Regions from separate parts of the Hydrogenophaga defluvii genome, predicted to be linked through region 2. Evidence: riboswitches for the same ligand, from Rfam matches in the RefSeq annotation. Region 2 holds a riboswitch; the other holds the start of a gene.

Region 1 (4,175 bases), on a different contig from region 2:
CGGCGCGGGGCTTTGCTGTTCAGATCCACGTCTCCACAATCTTGGCGTCATCCGAATCAGCGCGCTCCAAACGGTACAGGCCTGGTGGGAGTCGGCTGCGAAGCTCTTCGAGGGTCGAGCTTTGAAGTGTTTCCGCTGTCGGGGTGTCGTTGAGCCACTTGCGCGCAACAAACCGCCCTGGAAAATCCACCGGGTTGTCGTAAACCACCCAGATTGGCAGGGCGTTGTTCGTCTGATCGATTAGCATTTTGTTGCTGCCTCAGTTCACATCAAAAGACCAGCAGACCTGAATTGTTCAGCGCAGTGTGCACCGGCTTGGGCAGGACGTGGAACCACCCAGGCTGCAGGATCAGTGCATGCAGGTGCCCGCTCTCGGATTCGGCACCGCTGAGCCAGATGCGGTGCTTCCCGTCCAAGCCTTTGCCGGTCAGGTTGACCTGTTTGCGGGCGGTGGCCAGCCACACCTGGCGGTTCAGCGCCTCAGCGTTTTTGGCAATCGAACACACCCAGGACCAAATGGCCTGCTCACCGGCAGGCGTCAATTTCAGAATCATCTTGAACGAGCCCCGGCTCAGAAGGGCTGCAGAAAGGGGCTTTCACTATCGAAAGCGCGATTCCACGTTTCGAGAATCCCAAGCCCCAGTAACAACGCGCCAGGCACGGTGAACCAGAGGCTGTGCCAACTCAATGCGAAATACCAGATCGAGGCGCCCAGGCCCATGCAGATGACCGAGTGGAGGGCGCTGGCCGCAATCACGAGGCGAAGGAAGGAAATTGCGCCAACCAGCGCCAGCACCATTCCCACTGCCAACACGGCCGTACCGCCATAAAAGACAGCCAGTCGCCATGACTCACTGGGGATGAGTGCCGACAAAACTTTGCAGACCAGACCGGCAATCAAAATCTTGCCCCACATCCTGACCAGTCGGGATTCTGACCAGGGCGCCTCTGAGGCGGGAAAGAACTTGCGGAATTTCATTGCTTGGCGCTCCCTTGTGTAGAGCGTGTGGCGTTGGACGTCTCAAGGTAGGCCATGAGCGTCGCGGCACTGAGGCCGATCATTGCGATGAGCCCACACACGGCGCAGGCCATGAGTGCACCACGGCGAAGCGTGTTTCCAACGGAGGCGGTGGGGGCTGCAGCAGGGGCCCTCTGGCCCATGTGTTGTCTGCTTGTGTGGATCTGTTCCAGCTCGGCGGCGATGGCCTGGCAGTCGGCAACATACGCGGCGAGGTCGTTTATCTCGAAGCCGTCCTCGTGCATCGCTTTGTTGCGCAATGTCGCGACATAGCGGATGCGCTTGACCAGTCGATCAGGAAGGGCAGGGGTGACGCTCGCGGTTTTCTCATAGAGGCCGCGCCCTGTCGCACCAAATCTTGCGCCAAGAATCGTTTCAATGTTCTTGGCGGAGGCAACAACGTCTTTGATCGTGAAGGCGGTCATGTCAGGATGGCGCGGCTACGCGCTGAGAAAGCCCCAGCGGTTCGCGCCGGGGCGGGGTCGGCATCAGGTTTCAGGGGAGTAGTAGAGGGTGGTTCCGCACTGGGTGCAGAAGTGCGCGCGTGTATACGTGTGCTCCCGCAAGGAACGCACGTTGATGCGCCGACCGCCACAGGAGTGGCATGAAACCCCGTTGCCGTGCACGTGAGTCGGGTGAGTTGCCTTGTACCAGTCGTAGCTCATTTGCTTGTACTTGGCCATGGTCGCCTGGAATTCCTTGGCCCTGGAAAAGCTGGAAATCAACATTCCAATCAGCACCACAAACCAAACCACGCCGAAAGCTGTGAAGGCGTGCATCTGCGTCAGCAGACCAAAAATGGAAATAACTGGGCCCAGGGCGAGGCAGAACAGGTACAGGGCGATGTAGATGATTCTTTTCATAGACACGTGAATGTTGATGTGAGCGGTTTTCTGATGCGGTTGGTCTCAGCGCTATTCACCATGAGGTTTGTTGGGAGTTCGCCCGCACACCACCTGCCATGCCTTCCATGTGACGTACACCGTCAGGAAGAGCGCCAGACCCAGCCACATGAGCACAGCAGCGGCGACATACATGTACGCCACCAGGTCAGCGCTTGACATGCAGGTTTCGCCAAGGGTGCAGCCCGCTGCCTTGGCAAGGTCCACCCCCCGCGCAAACAGCAGGAAGGGCAGGATCAGCAGGGCAGGCCAGAGTGCGTAGCGCAGCACCCGCAGTGCCCCACGCATGGAGCGACTCATGGCGCCTTCTTCGGTGTGATCGGGGTGTAGATGCAGGTCACAGCCCCTTTGGTGATCGTGACCGCGAAACGCATGTCGCAGTTGACGGCCGCAAAAATCACCGGCAGTTGCTCGTTCCCCCAAGAGTCGGGCAGGAAGACCACTTTTTCACCCGGTTTGCAGGCCTGCGCCACCACGTCATGCTGCCAGGCCTTGACCTCGCAGAGGTTGGTTTGGTCGATGGTGGGTTGCGCTGGCGCTGCAGCGGCCTGCGCAGCCTGTTGGAGGTTGCAACCAGCCAGGGTGGCGCAGACTGCCAGGAGAAGGGTGGAGACGCCGATGTGGAGCGCTTTTGTCATGGAATCGGTCCGTGAGTGTGGTGCACAAGGTGGGATGACCCACTGGCACATGACACGGGGAGAGACGCAACGACTCCAATCTGACCGGTGGAGGTCAGGCAACCCAGCTACCCGGTCAAGCGCGTGCGCTTGTCTGAGGGTCTGTGGCTTTGCGTCCCTGCCTTTCGGTCAGGTATGCCAATGTTTCAACTCTAGTATATGTGAAAGCCTTCCCTTGCTTTGGTTTGGTGGCGTTTTATCGAAAAACAAAGGAAAACTATTGCTCTTGTTGGCTGGACAACTACAATGACAAAGATTCTTTTCTTCGGGAAACACCAGTTTACTTACCATGCGCTCCCTTGCTGAGTTCGCCTCTGCTCTGAACGATGCCAAGAAAACCCGCAAGCTGACCGCCAACGCGTTGGCGCAGCGCACGGGGCTTACCTCTCAGGCGGTTCGCCAGATCCTGTCTGGGGAAAGTGCGCCCAGGCTCACCAACGCGATGGCGCTTGCCTCCGAGTTGGGGCTTGAGCTTGTGCTGCTGCCCAAGGACGCCGCCCAGTCGCTGGCAGCGCCCCCACAGGCGCAGCGGACCGTGGTCTCCGATGTGGAGCGCATGGTCCTCGGTGGCAAGACGGGCTGGGCGCCGAACGACGCATGACGCCACGACTTCACCCCATCACCGGCAAGAACGCCTATTGCGGCCCAACGGCCATGGCGACGGTGCTGGGCATCAGCACGGACCATGCTGCGCGGATCATCCGTGTCTTCAGCGGCCATCGCAGTATCAAGGGTGTCAGCGAACGGCACCTGTTGGACGCCTTCAAACGCGCTGGGTGCGGCCTGAGGTACCGTGACTTCAGGGTCGAGGGGCAGGGGCTTGTGAGTGCTGCGCAGTGGATGCGGCGCCATGCCGATCTGTTCGCCGACAGGCACGTCATCATTGTGTTTGGTCGGCACTACGGCACGCTGCTGGGCGACAGGTACCAGTGTTCTCTGAGCCAGCGCGTGGTCCCCCTCGAAGATCTGCCGCACCCTCATGAAGTGGTGGAGGCGTGTTTTGTGGTGGACGAGCTGCCGCAGCAGGCCCCCGTCGATACCGTGGCGCAGAGACCCGGCGCAACGCCCAGGCCCTGGCCAAGGCAAAAGCCCTCGCGCGCAAGCACGGCATCGTCATCGAGACAGTGGAGGGGGGTGGCTGGTACGAGGTCTTCTGCCCCGATCTGCAGGACGATGACCCGTTTGAAGGGCGGCCGAGCCCAGAATCAGGCCAGGAAGTGCTTTCCCTGGTCGAGGACTACGTGGACTGCCTGCAGAACGGCTACCTTGAGGCCGTGACGGACCCGCGACTGTTCTTTCCCTCCACACTCCACCAACACAACGGAAATTGCTTCAATGCCCAACTCTGATCGCCCAGCCCTTGTCACCGCGCGCGCCGCGCGTGCGTTGCATCGCCACACCCTGCTGCAGGCCCAGCGAATGAACGTGGTGTGCATTCTTGGAGGGGCCATTGCTGGCCTGTTGATTCTGGGCATTGTTCGCCCGGAGCTGCTGGCCTTCACGGATGGGATCAATGAAATTCACATGATCATCGTGGTCGCGGCGATCCTGTGCGTTGGTGTTTGGATGACGCCATTT
Region 2 (16,940 bases):
CGCGCACAAGCGAGACACCTGCCGGGTTCGTACCAGCGGCAACTATGTCAACGAAGCTGGGATGGCGGGTATGGCCCAGGGTGGGAAGCTCGTTTGCACCGACAACGGCCCTCCAGATCGCCTCCATTGCGCCTTCCCCGGCATCGCTCCAACAAATGCGCTTGCCCGCCACCGTGGCGCCCGAGGGCGCGGGTATGGCAAAGGCTTCCCACAGGCTGGGCTGCTGGGTGTCGAGCACTTGGGCTGCGAAGTGTTGTCCATCGGGGCTTGTCCACCACTGAAGGTGGAACCGGTCGCCACGGGCCGAGCCAACGGTGTCAGGTGCAGGAGCCTGAATCCCCGGATCGGCGTCCACCAGGGTGCGCCAGAAGGCGTTTGTGAAGTCGATGGCTGCTGGGGCGTCTTGCAGGGTGTAGAGCATGTCGCAGGTACGTGTTTTTTGGTTGGTCTTCGAGCACCCAAGGTAGCCAGAAAAGCAGACGGCTGCAAGGGTGGACCGCTTTTCGAAAACCGATCCACTTTCGCAGGCAAAACCAGGGTTAACCCTTGCTGCCTTGGCTTTGCAAATAAAGTCGTAAACACCCCATGAGGATTTATGCGGGCTGGCGCGGCGCGGGGGGCAAAGTTTCGGATTCAAAGTCGTAAACACCACCGAAGTGCCGCTCGTCAATTTCAGAGTTTTTTTGCACTTGGGGCACAGAGCGTTGCATCAAGGACACAAGCCCATGGATGCCGGCGCCGGGGCTTGGCCGTTGCGCCCTTGAATGGCGCGGTTTTTCAGTGCTTTTCAGACCCCTTTTGGGCATAGCGAACAACCAAACTTGAGCGGCTGGATCGACCAGTTTTTTCAAGGCAGTTCAACCCATGCTCAACAGCGAAGCCGCCCAACACGCCACCCACACCACCGAACATACAGCCGAAAAGCAACCACGATTGCGCAGGCGCACCTCAAGCGGGGCGAGGCCAGGTTTCAGACCAGAGATCAACCCGGTCTCCATTGAAGAATTGGCCCGCAAAACCCGTTTCATCAAGTCCGGTCAGGCGAAGTACGTGCTTTTTGCAGTGACCAACATCGTGATGGCTGTGCCCGGTGCCCAGAAGTGGGACATACGGTATTACATCGAAGGCCTTCATTGGATGCGCCAGCAGGCCGACTCCAAGCTGGGGGACAACTTCGGAAGCACCAAACACAATGGCTTGAAGCTCTTGGAGAGGATGTGCAAGGCGTACAGGCTTGCTGCAGAGAGGCCAAACCGGCACACCGGTCTTGGCAGGATGCGCTTGCTGTATGCGTGTTGCTCGAAGACGGTGGACGGCTTGAGGGTCTTCATCGACCAGCATCCCGAACTTTGGCTCAATGAGGATGAGGCATGCGGAATTGGGAACTACCCCGGCCTTACCCCCTTCAAGCCAGAACTCAATCCGTTGTTCAAGCCGTGGGATGAGGCTGATACAGCACGCTGTAACTGGAATCTCCGTTAAAACGCATCTTCCCACAAGAGGGGCACCAGGACGGCCGTGAGGCTGTCTACGAACTTGATTTGCCGCGATCTGCGGCCTGCCGTGGTCTGGGCTTTGGGGCTTGTGTATTGACGGGCCACCATCGCTTGGAGACGCCAAAGCGCTTGCGGTACTCGGCATCCCCAATGGGGTCGAGCATGTGCGGGTGGTTGGTCAGCAAAACCTGACGACTTGCAATGCCCATCTTGTCCAGGGCGTGCTTGAACTGGATCTTGACGGTGCTCACGCTGATTTGCATCAGATTGGCGATCTCGTCATAGCTCAAGCCCCCGAGGGTGGCCGTGAAAATCTGATTGCGCTTCAGGGTGAGCCCGTCGAGCTTCATGAGCAGGATTTCCCGCTCAGCGTTGGCTTGGGCAGTGGCTGGCGCACGGGGTTGGGTGCTGCGCGCCGCGTCATCCCCTGGCGCCTGGGCGTTGATGTACATGCGGCCGAGCGCCGCCTCCAGGCTTTCCACACGGGCGGTGAGGGCCGTGATCTGCTGCTGCAGGGTCTGGGTGTCGTTCTTCTTGACCTTGTTCATCGTCGTTTTCATGCGGGGGCCGTGGTGAGGCGGGCCGGTTCCAAAGCGCTCTGGATCATAGGCCGGCAATCAGGCGCAGGGAGCAGGGGCTGCTGGGGTGCACGTCAGCCCCGCAGGACGTGTCTGGCGAGCGCATCTGCCTGCACCTCAAGGGGATGGTCCCAGCGTGCCTGTGGCGCCGTTTTGAGGCCCTGGCGCACGATTTGATTGAGGTCCAGGGCAGTCGCTTGCGTGCGGGCCTCTCTCACGAGTGCTTCCACCTTCTGGTCAAACCCGGCTTCCTCCAAGATCCTTGCCGCCAGCATGCGCTTGACCGAGGCTTGGGTGGCCTGGCCAAAGGCGTCACTCAGGACAGGGGAGGGCGGTACCACCTTGTCGGAATACTGCTCAAACTTGCCGTCCAGCCACTCAATGAACTGGGGGGAGGACATGGCGTTGAGTTCCACACGCTGGCTCTGCAGCCACTCTTCCCATTGCTGGGGCACGTAGTCGGCCACCGGCAGACGGCGCTCACCGCGTTTGGAGCTGGCGTTTTCAGCTCGAAACCTCTCCACCTGCAGATCCATGTCCACGGCTTCCCACGGGTCAAGCCCCAGGTTGATGACGTGCACCTTGCGCGCGCCGCGTGCGCGTGTGGCTTCGGTCAGGGCCTGGTAGATGAGCGTGCCCGAGGCGTCGGCATCGTGGATGCAGAAGAAGTAGATTTCTTCTTGGGTCTGCCCCATCAAGTCGATCACGTCCCGCGCCGCGCGCGAGGCAAACCCCTTGCTGGTGAGCAGGGCGCAGTCGTTGCGTTCGGGCCAACCTGTGTCCTTGAGGATGCTGAAGAAGCCTTCCTTCTCCGAATACAGCACCTTGTTGAACGTCCATTCGGGGCGGTCGTACTTCTCCACGTTCAGGGTGCCAAGAGGTATCTCCTGCCCGGTGTGCGGGTGGTAGATGATGCCGCGCGCATCACGGTAAAGCCCCGGCAAGTCTTCCCCGGCAGCGGCCTCTATGTCGGTGATGACTTGCGCGAAGTAGTTGTAGTCGGGCTCCTTCCCGAACGCGTCCAGCATGAAGGGGCGCACGGCGTAGAAGAGCTGGCGCAGTGAGTACCTGTATCGGTTGTTGCCGCTGGCCTTGTCGATGGCGCCCCGCAGATTGCCCTCGATCACCTCTCGCTGGGTCTGTCGCCTTCCATTGACTTGCGCCGACTGGCGCTTGGCCTTCTTCGCGGCTTTGGTGATGGCCAGGTACAGGGGCTGGAGGTAGCGATGCAGATCGGGCTCTTTGCCATCGGTGGTGATGGGCATGTAGGGCGTCGTGATGTTGCAGATCAGGGAGATTGGCTTGCGGCCCACGTCCACCAGGTGGCGAAGACCGCAGCCGATGATGCCCAGCTCGTGCGACTTCTGGCGCTGCACGCTCATCTGACCGGTGATGGGGGTGCGGTTGACGAAAAACGAGCACGTGTCGCCTTCATCGTCTTCCCCATGAGCGACGTAGGCATCAATGCTGTAGGGCATCTGGGCGGGCATGCCTGTTCCCAGGATTTCGATGACGCCGCCCTCATGCGCGTGGGCGAAGTCTTGGAACACATCGCCGAGTTTGCCCAGGATGCCCGGTTTGGGCTGCTCGGACACCTCGCGCAGCGCCTGCAGCAGATGGTTGCTGTCCGCGCGGCTCATCGCGTTCGCGGCCAAGCCTTGACCGAAATGGTGGGCGGTGCTCACGCTCACATCCCTGAACTGCACGAGCACATCGCACAGGGGTCTGGCACCTGCGGCCTGGAGCATTTCAAAGAAGCTTTCGCTGTCGTACCACCATGGGGAGGTTTTGCCCCGGTAGGACTTGCCGTGCGGGGCCAGCTCGATGGCTTGTGTCGCCCAGGTCAGGACGTCTTTGGGGTCCACTGGCACGCTTGGGCCCAGCTTGACCGCCACAAGGGTTCCCGTGGGCCTCTCGCATGGCTCGCTGCTCACACCTGTGGTCCCGTCATCCTTGGGGCTTAGGTGAAAGCGCCTGTCATGGGTCTCCACGTAGAGCTTGCCGCCCGAGGCCAGCACGGCGCCCGTCACCACCCGCAGCCCATTGCCCAAAGCCCCCCGCAAGGGCACCCGCACGAGCTTGGATGAGGTCAGGGGGCGGCGGATCGAGAAAAGTCGCGCCAAAGCCCCAGGATCGCAGGGCAGGCCGGGGCCATCGTCCTCAATGAGCACCCAGCCCGATTCGTAGCGCACCGTGACGTTGGCGCCCGCGTCCAGCGCGTTGTCGGTCAGCTCTTTGGCGACAAGGCTTGCCAGTTGGCGCACCGGCACGCCCGCCTTTTGCCCGAGGGTGCCGATGTTGCGAAACAGGGTCCAGTCTTCTCTCTCAAACATGCGAGCCTTTGCCTTCAAATCTTGACGCCGAGTGTATCGGTATATCCACCATTTGAGGGAAACAGTTTAATAAAACGTACACTTGAGCAACCAAAGGGGCTACAATTTAGCCATACCTTGCCGAGCGTGCCGACGCCTGGCCTGCCCGCCCCGCGACACCGGCTCCCGCCGCACGCTGTCCGGGTTCAGGCGGTCTTTCGCGGCTGTATGCGTGGCGGTATGCGTGGCTTTTAAGGCCTAAACTGAGCGCAAGAATCGGAAACCGAATGTCCCTTACCGTATCCACCGAACTCATCGCAGCAACTGTGAACCCTTCGTTTGAGAAGGCACGCGACTATGCGAAGGTCCTGCGTGATGATCGTGAAATTCGGATTGATGCGAGCCAGCTTGACACGCAGGCTCTGGGGGACCTGATCGCCGCTGCCACCGCAGTGGGTGACGCCAAGGCTGTTCGTGCGGTCGAGTCCATCGCGCAGGCCAGGGCGGGGGACTTCGGCAAGCCGGTGCCCAACTTCAAAGCGTTCCAGGGGGTTGTCGAGGCCTTCTTGAAGTCCAGCCTCATCGACGGCTGGATTTATGTCGAGGGGCGCGACGGCAAGATGTACCCCGAGCTTGTGACGAGCATCAGTTTCGATGATGGCAAGTCCCATGGCCGTGGTCAGCCCACCCCCACGGTTCGCATTCGCACCACCAGCTACGGCTTCAACCGGGACGGCAACATCAAGGGGGGCATTTCCGTCTACGGGAGTGTGCACACGTTCTCTCCGCAAGACGTGGCCAGGCGCCGCGTGGCCGATATCTTGGCTGACCAAGGCCTGTACAAGGAAACGCAGGCGCTTCGCGATGCGCACATGGAATCCTTGGATCGGCACCGCAAGGTCACACAAGGTGCCTTCGCCCAGCAGTTTCGTGTCAGCGGTGTTGTCTACCAGTACGAGGAAGACCACTACCACCGTCGAAACGTGGAGTTGACGGGGCGGCGCGTGATTCACGATCTTGAGTCCAAAGACTACGGCACGGCCCAGCGCTATGTCGAGTCATCGCTGTTTGATGCCGCACCTGACACGGACGATGGCGCCATGGGCGTGGGGCCGATTCCCGAGCACCCGCTGGTGAAGGTCTTTGATCTGAGCGCCCATGAGTTTTTCTGGGTGAATGCGGACAACCTGACCCCCTACCAGTACGACAAGACGCTGCGCGAAAAGCTGATCCTGCCGCCTACGCACCGGGATTTGCTGGACGTTCTCACCACGGACCTGAACGCCTTCGTCAATGACTTCATTGAGGGCAAGAGTGCTGGCAACGTGATCCTGTGCAAGGGCATTCCCGGCGTGGGCAAGACCTTGACGGCCGAGGTGTATGCCGAGCTGATCGACAAGCCCCTGTATTCCATCCATTCCGGGGCTTTGGGCACCACGGCCCAGGACATTGAGAAGAACCTGCGGACCATCTTCCAGCGGGGTAAGCGCTGGGACTGCGTGCTTCTTCTGGATGAGGCCGATGTGTTCGTGGTCCAGCGCGGCAACAACATCGAGCAAAACGCCATCGTGGCCGAGTTCCTGCGCACCCTCGAATACTTCGACGGCCTGCTGTTCATGACCACCAATCGTTCAGACCAGATCGATGAGGCCATCATTTCGCGCTGCGCGGCCATCATCAACTACGACCCGCCAGGCCCCAAGGATGCGGCTGCGATCTGGCGCGTCATGGCCACCCAGTACCAAGCCCCTCTCAGTGACGAGCTGATCGCTGAGTTGGTCGAACTTTTCCCCGAGATTGCGCCGCGCGACACCAAGATGCTCCTGCGGCTGGCTTTGCGGGTGGCGGTGGCGCACAAGGAGCCGCTCACGCTGGCCACCTTCCGGCGCTGCGCGATGTTTCGCGCGATCAAGATGCAGGAAACGGCCGCGTGAGCAACCTGGTGGCACCCAAGGCAGGGGAGCAGTACCGCGTGCTTGCGGCAACAACGGAGAACCTGCAGCGCATCCAAGAACGCTGGGTGGGGCTCAAAGAGCGGGTCGAACACAAGATGCAGGCGCTGGCCGGTAAAAGCCGCGCCGCTGAGGGAAGGCTCGTGGAGCAAGCAGCACGCGCCGCCAGCGGCTCAAAGCGCATTTTCTGGCTTCGAAAAGCCGCTGATGCCATGGCTGCGACAGCCGGGGGGCTTGCAGCCTGCAGACAGGGGTGCTCGCATTGCTGCCACATTGCCGTCCTTGTCTCGCGCGCCGAGGCTCAGGTGATCGCCAAAGAGACCGGTGTCGCCCTCAATCCCAAGGCAGGCAAGTACACGATGCACAACGCCTCTCAGGGGGATGCCACGGGCGCTGCAAAGGAGACCTTCGGAAAGCCGTGCCCCTTCTTGCGCGATCAGGCCTGCAGCATCTACGACAGCCGCCCCTTGACATGCAGGCAGTTGCTCAACATGGATGAGGATGACTTGCTGTGCCAGCTCATTGAGGGCAGCGCCCCCGAAGTGCCCTACATGAACACCCTGGACCATTCGGTGGCTGCGGTGGCCATCCTGGGCGGGCACCAGGACTATGACGATATCCGCAACTGGTTTGTATCCCGCGCTCCAACTTGAAACCTGAGGCCCAATAGCCATGTCACTCGGTTCGATGCCCTGTCCCTGTGGTGGAGACAATCCCAACTGCTTTCGATGCTGGGGAACGGGCATGTACGGGGTCAAGTCATCCGAGGAATCAACGCAAGGGGCTTACCTGGGCTCTCGTGTGAAGCCATCGCCAGGCTCAGGGCTCACCCAATGTCGTGAGTGTGGGGCATACGTTTCGGGCTTGTTGGCGCACATTCAACAGGAACACGGGCCTAAACCACGCAAAAAAGTTGTCCAATCCTCTGGGAACAAGACCAACAAAATCAAAACGATTTTGCTGGCCCCGATCCTTGCGCGTGCGGGTTCGTCGCCGAAGAAGCCGCCGAAGAGATCAGGGCCTCGCGTGAGCCCCGAATTGAAATGTCCCAAGTGCAAGGCAACGTTTCCAAATATCACGCAACTGAGGTCGCATGTCATTGGGTCTCACGGGCTCAAGGCGTTCTACGCATTGGATCTCCAAGCCCCGAGGTCACTGGAGCAAAACAGCGCCAAGCACAACCGCGCTACGCCAAGCCGTGCCTCCACCGCTGTAGAAAAGGACACGCCGAGCCCAGACAGTGCCAGCCAGGAGCGGCGCCTGGATGCCAAGAGGTACTGGGGGCACTCTTTCCGGGATCATGGCCAGTTCGGCTCCTACCCTTCACACGATGACATGGACGACGAGTCATGAACGCGGGCCCTGGAGCTAAGCCCAGCGCGGGGGCGCGGCTTTTGGCCATCGTGGAGGTCGATGCCTCTGAGCGCGTGCGGTGCGCGCAGCCGGGGTGCCAGAAATCGGTCTACAGGGCCATTCACATCGTCAGGGACGGCGGCGAGCTTCTGGTGCTGGGCTCCACCTGTTTTCAAAAGCGCTTTGGGGGCTTGTTGGCGCTGGGGCAGGCCCAATACGGGGGAGGGGGCGGCAAGCTTCTGAGCCCCGAAGAGCGGCAGATGCTGCAGGAAAACACCGAGGCCTTGCTGGCGCGCTTTGAGGCTCAAGAAGAACAGGCACGCCAGGCCGCAGCGCTGCGGCTTGCTCGGCTGCGTGAGGCCCAGCAAAGCGCCTTGGAGCGATCCAGAGCCCTGGCACCAGCCCCCAGCATTGCACCGGCTCCTGTAGCCCCATGGGCGCACGCGGGCGGTCGCCCCTTGCCCACGCGCCCGAGATTTCCTTGGGCCTGGATGAAGCCCCGAACCGGGGTCGCGGCCTACAAACTGCGCGACGGCACGGGCTGGGTACGGGTCGAGCATCTGGACGGGCGTCAATTCATCACCCCATGGCCCAGCTTCGAGGGCTGGGAAGAAGCTTTGCCGCCAGTGGTGGGGCGCGCGAATCTGGAGGTCGGAGGCTACGAGGTGCAGGGTGCCATCTTTGGCGCGATTGAATACCTGCGCTCACAACTTCAGGGCGGGCCCATGTCCGATATCCGAACTGGCATGTGGGCTGATGTGCTTGCGTACTTGGGTGGGAGACCCTGAGGGCGTTGGTTCTGCATCAGGCAGTTCAAAGCCCCAGGCCACGCCTTCAGGGCTCGCCCCACCTGCGCTGTGCGCTGGCCTTTTCATCGACCTTCAACTCAAACTCCACGCCCGAGGCGAGCATGTCCAGCATTGACTGGGCCTGGGCGCTTCGTTTTTCAGGGTCGATGCCTTCACGCAGATAGGCTTCGTGAGCACTCACACGCACGTGATTGCCGTGGACTTCAACATCCAAGAGGGGTGCGCCGGAGGGGGAGAACTTGCGCGCGGTGCGGACCTCGTGCCTGAGTTCAAGCTCCTTTGCGTTGACGCTGGCCAATCGCTGGGCCGTGATCGTCTCAGGCTGGGCCAGATGGTTTTCAATGTCGCGGATCAATCCCAGCGTCACGGCCACCGGGGGCATGCGTTTGAGGTATGCCGCGCATTGCTCCAGCAGGGCAATGGTGTCCGAGATTTCTGCCGCTTCAAAGGCCTTGCTTCGTGGTTCGGTCATTGGAGTAGTTTCTAGCCCATTTGCGAGCGCGCAACAACAGTGGCTGGTGCAGGGAGGCGACGCCATGGCCTCGCGGGCCAGTGGCAGATGGGGAGCTGCCCCTCAAGGCCTGTAGGTCTGTCGCGCTGCCTCCCCCACAGTGGGGAGAAATGCGCTGCACGCTTTGACGGCCTGCTCAAACTTTCGCAAAACGTCCCAATAGGCGTCGGTTTTCTTCATGTGAGGGCCCATGAAATCCATGCGCACCAATCCATGATCCGACCCCGGCCCGCTGCTGCCGCAGACACGCTCAACATTGCAGGCGGTTCCGTCTTTGCACACAAAGAAATCGGAGCCGCCGTAGTCAGACCCTTGCCTTACGCGCGTGAGGTCGGCATGGCTGTCACCGCAGTAGCGGCCTGCCCCTGTGATTCTTCCTCGCCAGTAGCAACTTGCGGTCACTTCGCCCTCAGCATCCGTGACGTGCCCAGGCAACTTGTACTTGAAGGGTTCAATCAGCTTGGAGGTTCGCCTTGGTTCTGTGTGCCATTCAATGTTGGGGTCGCCCGCTTTCTTTTTCGCAGGCTCAGGCGGTCGAAGCTCGCGCCCGAACATGCCGGTGGCCTTATGCCCAGGCTGGCACTCGTGCTGGTAGGAGGTTCGCCCATCAGGCGCGGTGCATCGCACCAGATTCTGTGCGTGTAAATGACTGCTCAAGCCACCTGCGGAAAAGAGGATTGCAGCCGTACAGGCTCTCATGATGATGGCCTTCACGTGCGCCAGAGCTGGGGGCTTTTCCATGGTTGCATCCTTGTGAATCAGGAGGGCGCTATGAGCGGTGCCACGAGCGCATGATTTCATTCGCCACGTTCGTCCTTGAATCGGACGTCAATGCGCTTTTCAAGGTAGCCGTGTGTGAACGCGTAGATTGCCAGCCCCGCGATTGTGTTCAGCCAGAACGGCATTCCGAACCAATGATGCAGGATGAAATACGGAACCGAGAACGCAAGCGCGTAAGGGGTGGCGGTCACGAATATCAACTTGGCGACTGTGCTTGGCTCCCGAAGGAAGGTGGTGACGAAACTCGATAGGAGAGCAATCGAGAAAAAGATGATGAACAAGATGATGCCGTACTTTATTAGAATACCACCTACCATTGCGAAGTCGTGGAGCACGTCTTGTTTCCTTCTAATTCAGTTAGGTTGCGTTCTTCGCGTACAGATCCAGGTGCTGGCGTTGAATTGCATTGATCTTCTTACAAGTAATGGGCCTGCTTTTAGACCTGACTCGTTATAAGCAGCCATGACCAGCACAGGTCTGGCTTTAGCCCCACTGAAGGCAGCGCATGGACAGTGTGCCGCTGTGAAAGCCTTCAAAGACGTGCCGGGGCTTTTCGTCCTCTTTCGCAGCACCCAGCGCGTACAGCAGCGGCCAGTAATGATCTGGTGTGGGTACCGCCATTCGTGCGGCTGAGCCCTGCAGATGAAAGTCTATCAAAGCCCCATCGTTTCGTGTGTTCAGGGCATGCTTTGCGAATTCATCGAAGTCGCGGGCCCAGCTCTGGCTGGCAGCAAGGCCTTCTGGAAACTCCCGGTCGGTTGCGCGCAGGTTGTGCACGATGTTGCCGCTGCCCACGATCAGCACGCCTTGCTTGCGCAGTGCGGCCAGTTCCTTGCCCACCAGGTAGTGAAACCGACCAGGCTTGTCGTAGTCTATGGAGACCTGAAACACCGGCACATCAGCGCCGGGGTACAGCCACTTGAGGACGGTCCATGTTCCATGATCGAAGCCCCATTGCTGTGTAGCGCTGGCCTGTGCGCCCGCGCTCTGGAGCAGCCCAGCGGCTTTGGTGGCGAATTCAGGGGCGCCCTTGGCTGGGTACTGCATTGCGTGCAGCTCAGCGGGGAAGCCACTGAAGTCATGGATGGTGGGGGGCTTGACCGAGGATTGCACCATGATGCTGCCGGGGGTGAGCCAGTGTGCGGAGACCACCAAAATCGCTTTGGGGCGTGGCAAGTCCTTGCCCCACTGGGTCAGTGTCTTGGTAAACGGGTTGTTGCGCAGAGCGTTCATTGGGCTCCCGTGGCCGATCATCAAGACCGGCATCGAGCCTGGAGTGTTGGCCTGTGCTGGCGTCTGTGCTGGTGCGGCTGCAGCGAGCTTGTGCTGCAGCGCGCTCAACAGGGCCAGGGCGGATGCGCCGAGGATGCGGCGGCGGGGGTGGGCAATCGTCATGGGGATAGGTTGGGCTTTGTGGCTGTTCCCAGCATGACTCTCACTGTAGTTGCCGTGTTCCTTCCTCGCAAGGAAATGCGCCCATTTAGATTTAAACGCGCGTATTTTCCTTGTTTTTCGCAGGTATGCGGCTCAGTGCTCGGGCCTCACAAGTCCTGACATAATGGAGCAAATGACCAGATTCAACACACTCGTCCGGGTATTCTTGCTGTTTTTCTCTTTTGCCTGCATGCTTGTCGGCCCTACAAAAGCCAGTGAGCGTCGAGCGTTGGAGATTACAGCCGTCTCCAAGGCTTCCACGGATGCAGTGAGGCAGGTTTCCTTGGTCGAAGGTGGTTTTAGCAATTATTTATTGGATTATCCACAACAATGGTCCGATCCAGATTTGGTCCCCACCTTCAAATACGGAGCGGCTTGGCGAGTTGGCCCCACCATCGATATCGTCGCCACCCATTCCTGCTCTGTTCGTTATTCCCATTTGTTCGAGGGTGTGTTTTGGCCTCGCGGTACGGACTGTGATCGCTCTTTGTTTGCTACCTTCAACAAAGTCCGTTATTTAGATGCGATTGAAGAAGCGATGCGATCACGTGGGGAGCGGATGAATCGCGAAATGTGGTCGAACCCGTATTACCTGAAGGTGGTCGCCGAAGACGCAGGGCCCTGGTCAGATGTTGCTGCAAAAGTTCTTAAATTCGAAAAGTCCAATTGGAAGTTGGACAATGCCAGTGGCGTGTCCGCTGAGTCTCTTTTTGACAGCGCACTCAAAGGTGATGCGTTGAAATTGAATTTTGCCAATGGCGCGCAACACATCGAGCTTGCCAAATTCAATGAGCTGCTCTCTTTTGCCCTAACCGAAAACGCCAAGCACGCAGAAGAAAGGTATGTCGCTGACAAGCGTAAGGCACAAATCGCGCTGATTCTTTATGGCAGTATCTTCGCGTTGGGTTTGCTGATTCTGTATGCGATCTGGCGCTTTGTGCGCAGGAACTATGCTCGCGCCAATGCCATGGCGCGCGAGAAGGCTGAAGTCGTCGCCAGTGCCGCCACAGGAGCCGTCAACAAGCTGCATCAGGCCAATGAGCTTCGCAAGGTGCGATCCGCGATCATGGATGAGACCGTGCGTGAAATGACGCGGCAGAGCTTGAGTTCTGCCAGCCCGGAGAGCAAAGAGGTGTTGGTGGCCGAGTTGCGCAAGGCCATTGAGAGCGGCAACCATGAGCTGGCCAACGCACTTGAGCTGGCGTTGAAGAGGGCCTGAATGTCGGGGGAGTGCATCCATACACTCATGCAGTTGGTTTGGCTGTCGGTTCCATGATCCGGCGCGCTCACTTTTTTATTGATGACTGATATGAAGATCAACCAGTTTTCTTGTGGTGATGGCTCTGTCCAGATTGGCAGCATCATGATCGACGGCAGAAGTGTTCGCATCGAGGGCATGGGGAACTCTGTGCAAGGCAGTGGCAACTTGATTACCCAAATCAGACCAGTGGTAGGCACGTTTGACTCTCTAGAAATCAAGGGAGTCGCGCAGGTGCAGGTAACCAGAGGTCCGGTGTGTTCGATTGAAGTTTGCGCCGAAGACAACCTGGTGGACTACATGCTGACCGAGGTGTCAGGCTCAACCTTGGTGATTGGCATCAAGAGCGGTATCTCGATCATGTCCACCAAGACGATGTTGGTTCGAGTCTCGATGCCGCAGACCGTTGATGTTGAACTGACTGGTTCCGGTAGTGTTTCACTGAGCGGTTTGGATCAGACCGATTTGTGTGTCAAGTTGTCAGGTTCGGGGGATGTAGCTGCCTCTGGGTGTGTGGAAAACTTGGTCCTGAAATTGACAGGTTCCGGTGACATTGAGATGCATAAGCTGTTGGCTCGCACACTCAATGTCAAGCTCTCTGGTTCAGGCAATGTGCACGCGTATGCCACAGACGAAGCCAAGGTTTTGCTCAACGGCTCGGGCGACATGATCATCAGCGGGAATCCGAAGGTACGAGACAGTCGGGTAAACGGCAGTGGTGACGTTTCGTTTCGGGGTTGACTGTCTTTTTTCGTGCTGCTGCAACCGGTTCAGCAATCCATTGAAGGAGCCTCGTTGGATGCCGGCGCGCTCTTGAGCGAATGCGGCCAGTACCGCTACAGGCTCTGGAGGCGTTGGGGGCCGGGGGCTTACCTGCTTTTCGTGATGCTCAATCCGAGCACTGCTGACAGCTCTCAGGATGACCCCACGGTACGCCGCTGCATCCGCTTTGCACAGGACCATCACTACGATGGCATCGAGGTTGTCAATCTGTTTGCATTCAGGGCTACGAACCCACTCGATTTGAAGGCTGCAGGCTACCCTGTTGGGCCCGACAACGACAGGCACATCCACGACGCCATGCAGGGCGCTGGAGCGGTCTGTGTTGCTTGGGGGGACCGTGCACGGAGGATTGATCGCGCAGGTGAGGTGCTGCAGATGATCAGTGCCGCAGGGCGGGTCATCAACTGCCTGGCCCAGACTAAGCATGGTTTACCGGGTCACCCGCTTATGCTGTCGGCATCGTGCCGCCTGATGCCCTATGAAGCCCCCACGAGCAACGCCTGAAGTTGATTCTTCAATGGTGCTTTTTTGCAGTTCCTTTCAGGAGATCGAGTGCAGAATTTGACGATGAAGCAATTCAATCGGTGGCAACGCATTGCCGTTTTGGCGTCTCTTTCGTGGTTCGGGCTTTGCACTTACTACTTGTGGCAAGACTTTCCAACTCAAGGATCTATAGACGTCAGGCTGTCTGCAAATCAGGCCGAAGAGTTTGAGGGCGCGCGACGCGAACTGGATGATGCAAAGCGACAGTGTGAAATCCAGTCTGGTGGGAATGTTGGTCAGGACATACTTGCGGGGTGCAGCAAACAGGCAGTTGAGAAATACCGCGCCCAAAGGGACCTGATCAGAGAGCACTACAGCAGCCTTTCTGAGCAGGATTCTCAGGAGTTGCCGAAGAGGCAGCTCCTGGTCCTTTTGCACTTGCTTGCGATTGGGGTAGTGGTCCCGATGGCGGTGTACAGCGCAATTGCCTGGGTTGCGCGTGCACCGAAGGGGTGATCAACGTGCGCACTGGGGCCTCTGGGCCCGTCTTCAGTTGAGCAGGCTTGGCGCTTGCTCGGTGTTGATGATTTCGGCGGCTACGTTCAGCGCATTGATGGCGGTTTGGGAGCCGAGGTTGGCTTGAGTGCTTGCCGTGATGACGGTCAGCACCTCAGCCCATGGGCAATTCCCCTGGTAGTCCAGGGCCTGGCGAGTTCGATGCCATCAGGAGGCGTGCCTGAGGCTTGAGTACCCTGTCACGGTCCAGTTCGCAATTCAGTTTTGGGGCTTACTGATTGGTTGATGCTTTGATCGAATCGACAGAGCGCAGCAATTTTTGAACGCTGAGGTACTGCGCCCTGCGTTGCGCTTCCTTTTGCTCTGGGGTCAACGGCATGGCGTCGATCTGCTGGTCGATTTGTACCTTGATTTCGGCAGGAATGTCGGGCAGGGGCTGGCCTTGTGCGCTTGCCTGCGCGGGCACTGCAGATGGCGTGGCCGCAGCCGCCGAAACAACAGGCGCCGCAGGCGGGGTCTTCATGGTGTCGTGGTTCTTGAACATGACCAGAATGTCGTGTGCACCAATGCGTTCGGCCACAGCCAGTGCACTCACGCCGCTGGCATCTGCGGTGCTCGGATCAACCCCGCCGCCCGCAAGGAAGAGGCCTACCGCCACATCATCTTTTCGGGAGACAGCCTGGTGAAACTGTTCCGCCGAGTGGTACGGCAGCCCCATGGCGTTGAGGTCTTTGCGGGCGTTGACTTTTGCCTGGACGGAGCCTGCGGGAGCCTGGGCCACCAGCGCCACCTGAGTGGCAGGGACTGCGGTGGCCACCGCAGTCATCGCGGCAGCAGCAGGAGACACTTCGGCGGGCAGTATCTTGGCCACCGCCTCCATGTCGGGTTCCTCAACAGGCTTGCCGGGAATGGATATGCGTTGGATGAGCGCGCCGGGGTAGACCTTCTTGATTTCGTCAATGCTCCACTTCAGTTCCTTGGCGATGCGGTCTTCGTCTTTGCCCTGAATGGCGGTCGTGATCCCCTTGAATAGCCCAGCGGTCAGGGACTGGGAGCGCACGATGCGATTGAAGACCACATAGGCCTTCACGCCTGCCTTGAAGTTGTAGAGGCACACCTGCGTGCCTTCTGCCACCTGAATGAAGGCGTTGGCTGTCGCGGCGGGGCGCTTGCGCAATTCGGCAAAGCCCCCATCGCACACATACGCTCTTGCGGGTGTGCCCAGGACTTCAACTTGCATGGTCGAAGGCTGGCCGGGGCGCGCGGGTGTGGTGTTGGCGATGGGTCGGTAGCTCAGGGTCGCGGGTATCCCGAACTGAGAGATTGCCTTGCGAACACCTTCCCCGGCATCGTTGGGCGTGATGTTGGGCAGGATGATTTCGGCTATGCCCGTGGTGAGGTCCGTCTGGTTTGTGATATCGCCCGTAGAGCCAGCGGCATTGGCGGTCGAGGCCGCGAGGAACAAGGGCAAGGCAGCAAGCTTCAGGCTGCGTTTGAGTTTCTGCATGGGTTGGCGCTTTCCGCTCTTTGGTTGAAACCATTCGGCAAGGTGCCTCTGCGCTCGATGCGAGAGAGCAGGGGGGCTTCTGGCCTGTATTCACACCGGAATAGACGCGCAATCAGGAGGTCGATTTGGAGTCGTAGAGCGCAACAGGCCCACAACTCGCAACAGCAGCGCATTTGCCAGACCGTGGTGTCCGTTTCGCGCCGTGTGCAGCCCCGCTATCGTGATTCCTGGTCAGAGGAATGGTAGACCGGAGGCTTTGCGACCCCGCCTTTCGCGCGGGTATGCCGATGATTTGATGGCCATTTTATCAGGCATTTCACCTCCAAATTACGATTTGGATTACATGATGTTCCACGATTTCCAAATACTCGCGCGCCGGATACGTGGTTCGAATTCCAGAGTGCTTCGCACTGACAAAAGAGGGGCGTTTTCCCTTGAATTCCTGTTCTGAGGCCCGCATTCCGTCCCCGGCGCCTGCTGGATACACTGGCATACGGCCCACCGGCAGGTGATTGCCCGTTGCTCGTTTGGAGTGTCTATGGCTGACAAAGAGATTTCGCGTTCAGTTCTCAATGAAATCCAATCACGCCGCCTCAAAGAGGCCAGACAGATTGACCCTACGCATGGCCTTCAGGCGTTGGCCGAATACGCGCCCGTTTCTCTGGGGACAATTGAGCATTTGCTGGATCTTGGGAACACGCCGCAGGAGCTGGTGACCTCTTTCTGCACCGCCACGCTCTGGAAATGCCGGGACAGCACCGGCAAAACCGCCAGGGAGGCATTCGAGCGCGCAGAGGCCGTGCGCGCCGAGGGGCGCCAGCGGATGCAACGGGATTTGTCTCAGGCCGCTGCCACCGGGCTTCCGGTCCTCATCGGCACCCCACGACAGATCGACTGGGCGACTTCATTGCGCACTGCCCATCTCAAGCACTTCCCCGACTCGGAGCACAAGAAGCAGAAGAAAGCCGCCTGGTGGATCGACCACCGGCACGAGCTTTGAGCAGGGTGATCTTCGGGGCAACAAAGCGCACCAAGCCCCAATTCCAACCCCGATTCGACGTCCGCAGGGCCCAGCAGCCCCTTACACTGTACGGATGTAAGGGGTATCCACTTAGCTCCAGTCAGTGCAAAATAACTGGATGGATATCCATACTTTAGCGCCAGCACC

Evidence for each region. A riboswitch is a leader RNA that binds a small molecule or an ion and turns the genes downstream of it on or off. The one in region 2 is predicted to bind cyclic di-GMP.
Region 1: another riboswitch for cyclic di-GMP. It lies ahead of ACFQU0_RS17980 (hypothetical protein); the one in region 2 lies ahead of ACFQU0_RS11555 (hypothetical protein).

Annotation. Positions count from the first base shown of each region.
Region 1 covers NZ_JBHTBZ010000062.1:22,915-27,089, forward strand. The annotation lists gene ACFQU0_RS17950 (hypothetical protein) at 20-247, opposite strand; gene ACFQU0_RS17955 (hypothetical protein) at 270-554, opposite strand; gene ACFQU0_RS17960 (hypothetical protein) at 572-979, opposite strand; gene ACFQU0_RS17965 (hypothetical protein) at 976-1,443, opposite strand; gene ACFQU0_RS17970 (hypothetical protein) at 1,507-1,881, opposite strand; gene ACFQU0_RS17975 (hypothetical protein) at 1,933-2,220, opposite strand; gene ACFQU0_RS17980 (hypothetical protein) at 2,217-2,558, opposite strand; cyclic di-GMP riboswitch class I at 2,653-2,747, opposite strand; gene ACFQU0_RS17985 (helix-turn-helix domain-containing protein) at 2,887-3,198, shown strand; gene ACFQU0_RS17990 (hypothetical protein) at 3,933-4,175, shown strand, end outside.
Region 2 covers NZ_JBHTBZ010000027.1:2,777-19,716, forward strand. The annotation lists gene ACFQU0_RS11475 (hypothetical protein) at 1-421, opposite strand, end outside; gene ACFQU0_RS11480 (hypothetical protein) at 594-851, opposite strand; gene ACFQU0_RS11485 (hypothetical protein) at 865-1,482, shown strand; gene ACFQU0_RS11490 (helix-turn-helix transcriptional regulator) at 1,529-2,056, opposite strand; gene ACFQU0_RS11495 (hypothetical protein) at 2,149-4,407, opposite strand; gene ACFQU0_RS11500 (AAA family ATPase) at 4,674-6,320, shown strand; gene ACFQU0_RS11505 (YkgJ family cysteine cluster protein) at 6,317-6,991, shown strand; gene ACFQU0_RS11510 (hypothetical protein) at 7,742-8,479, shown strand; gene ACFQU0_RS11515 (hypothetical protein) at 8,526-8,972, opposite strand; gene ACFQU0_RS11520 (hypothetical protein) at 9,075-9,752, opposite strand; gene ACFQU0_RS11525 (hypothetical protein) at 9,809-10,126, opposite strand; gene ygiD (4,5-DOPA-extradiol-dioxygenase) at 10,275-11,186, opposite strand; gene ACFQU0_RS11535 (hypothetical protein) at 11,350-12,444, shown strand; gene ACFQU0_RS11540 (head GIN domain-containing protein) at 12,535-13,224, shown strand; gene ACFQU0_RS11545 (DUF1643 domain-containing protein) at 13,237-13,770, shown strand; gene ACFQU0_RS11550 (hypothetical protein) at 13,819-14,265, shown strand; gene ACFQU0_RS11555 (hypothetical protein) at 14,537-15,772, opposite strand; cyclic di-GMP riboswitch class I at 15,975-16,068, opposite strand; gene ACFQU0_RS11560 (hypothetical protein) at 16,311-16,772, shown strand.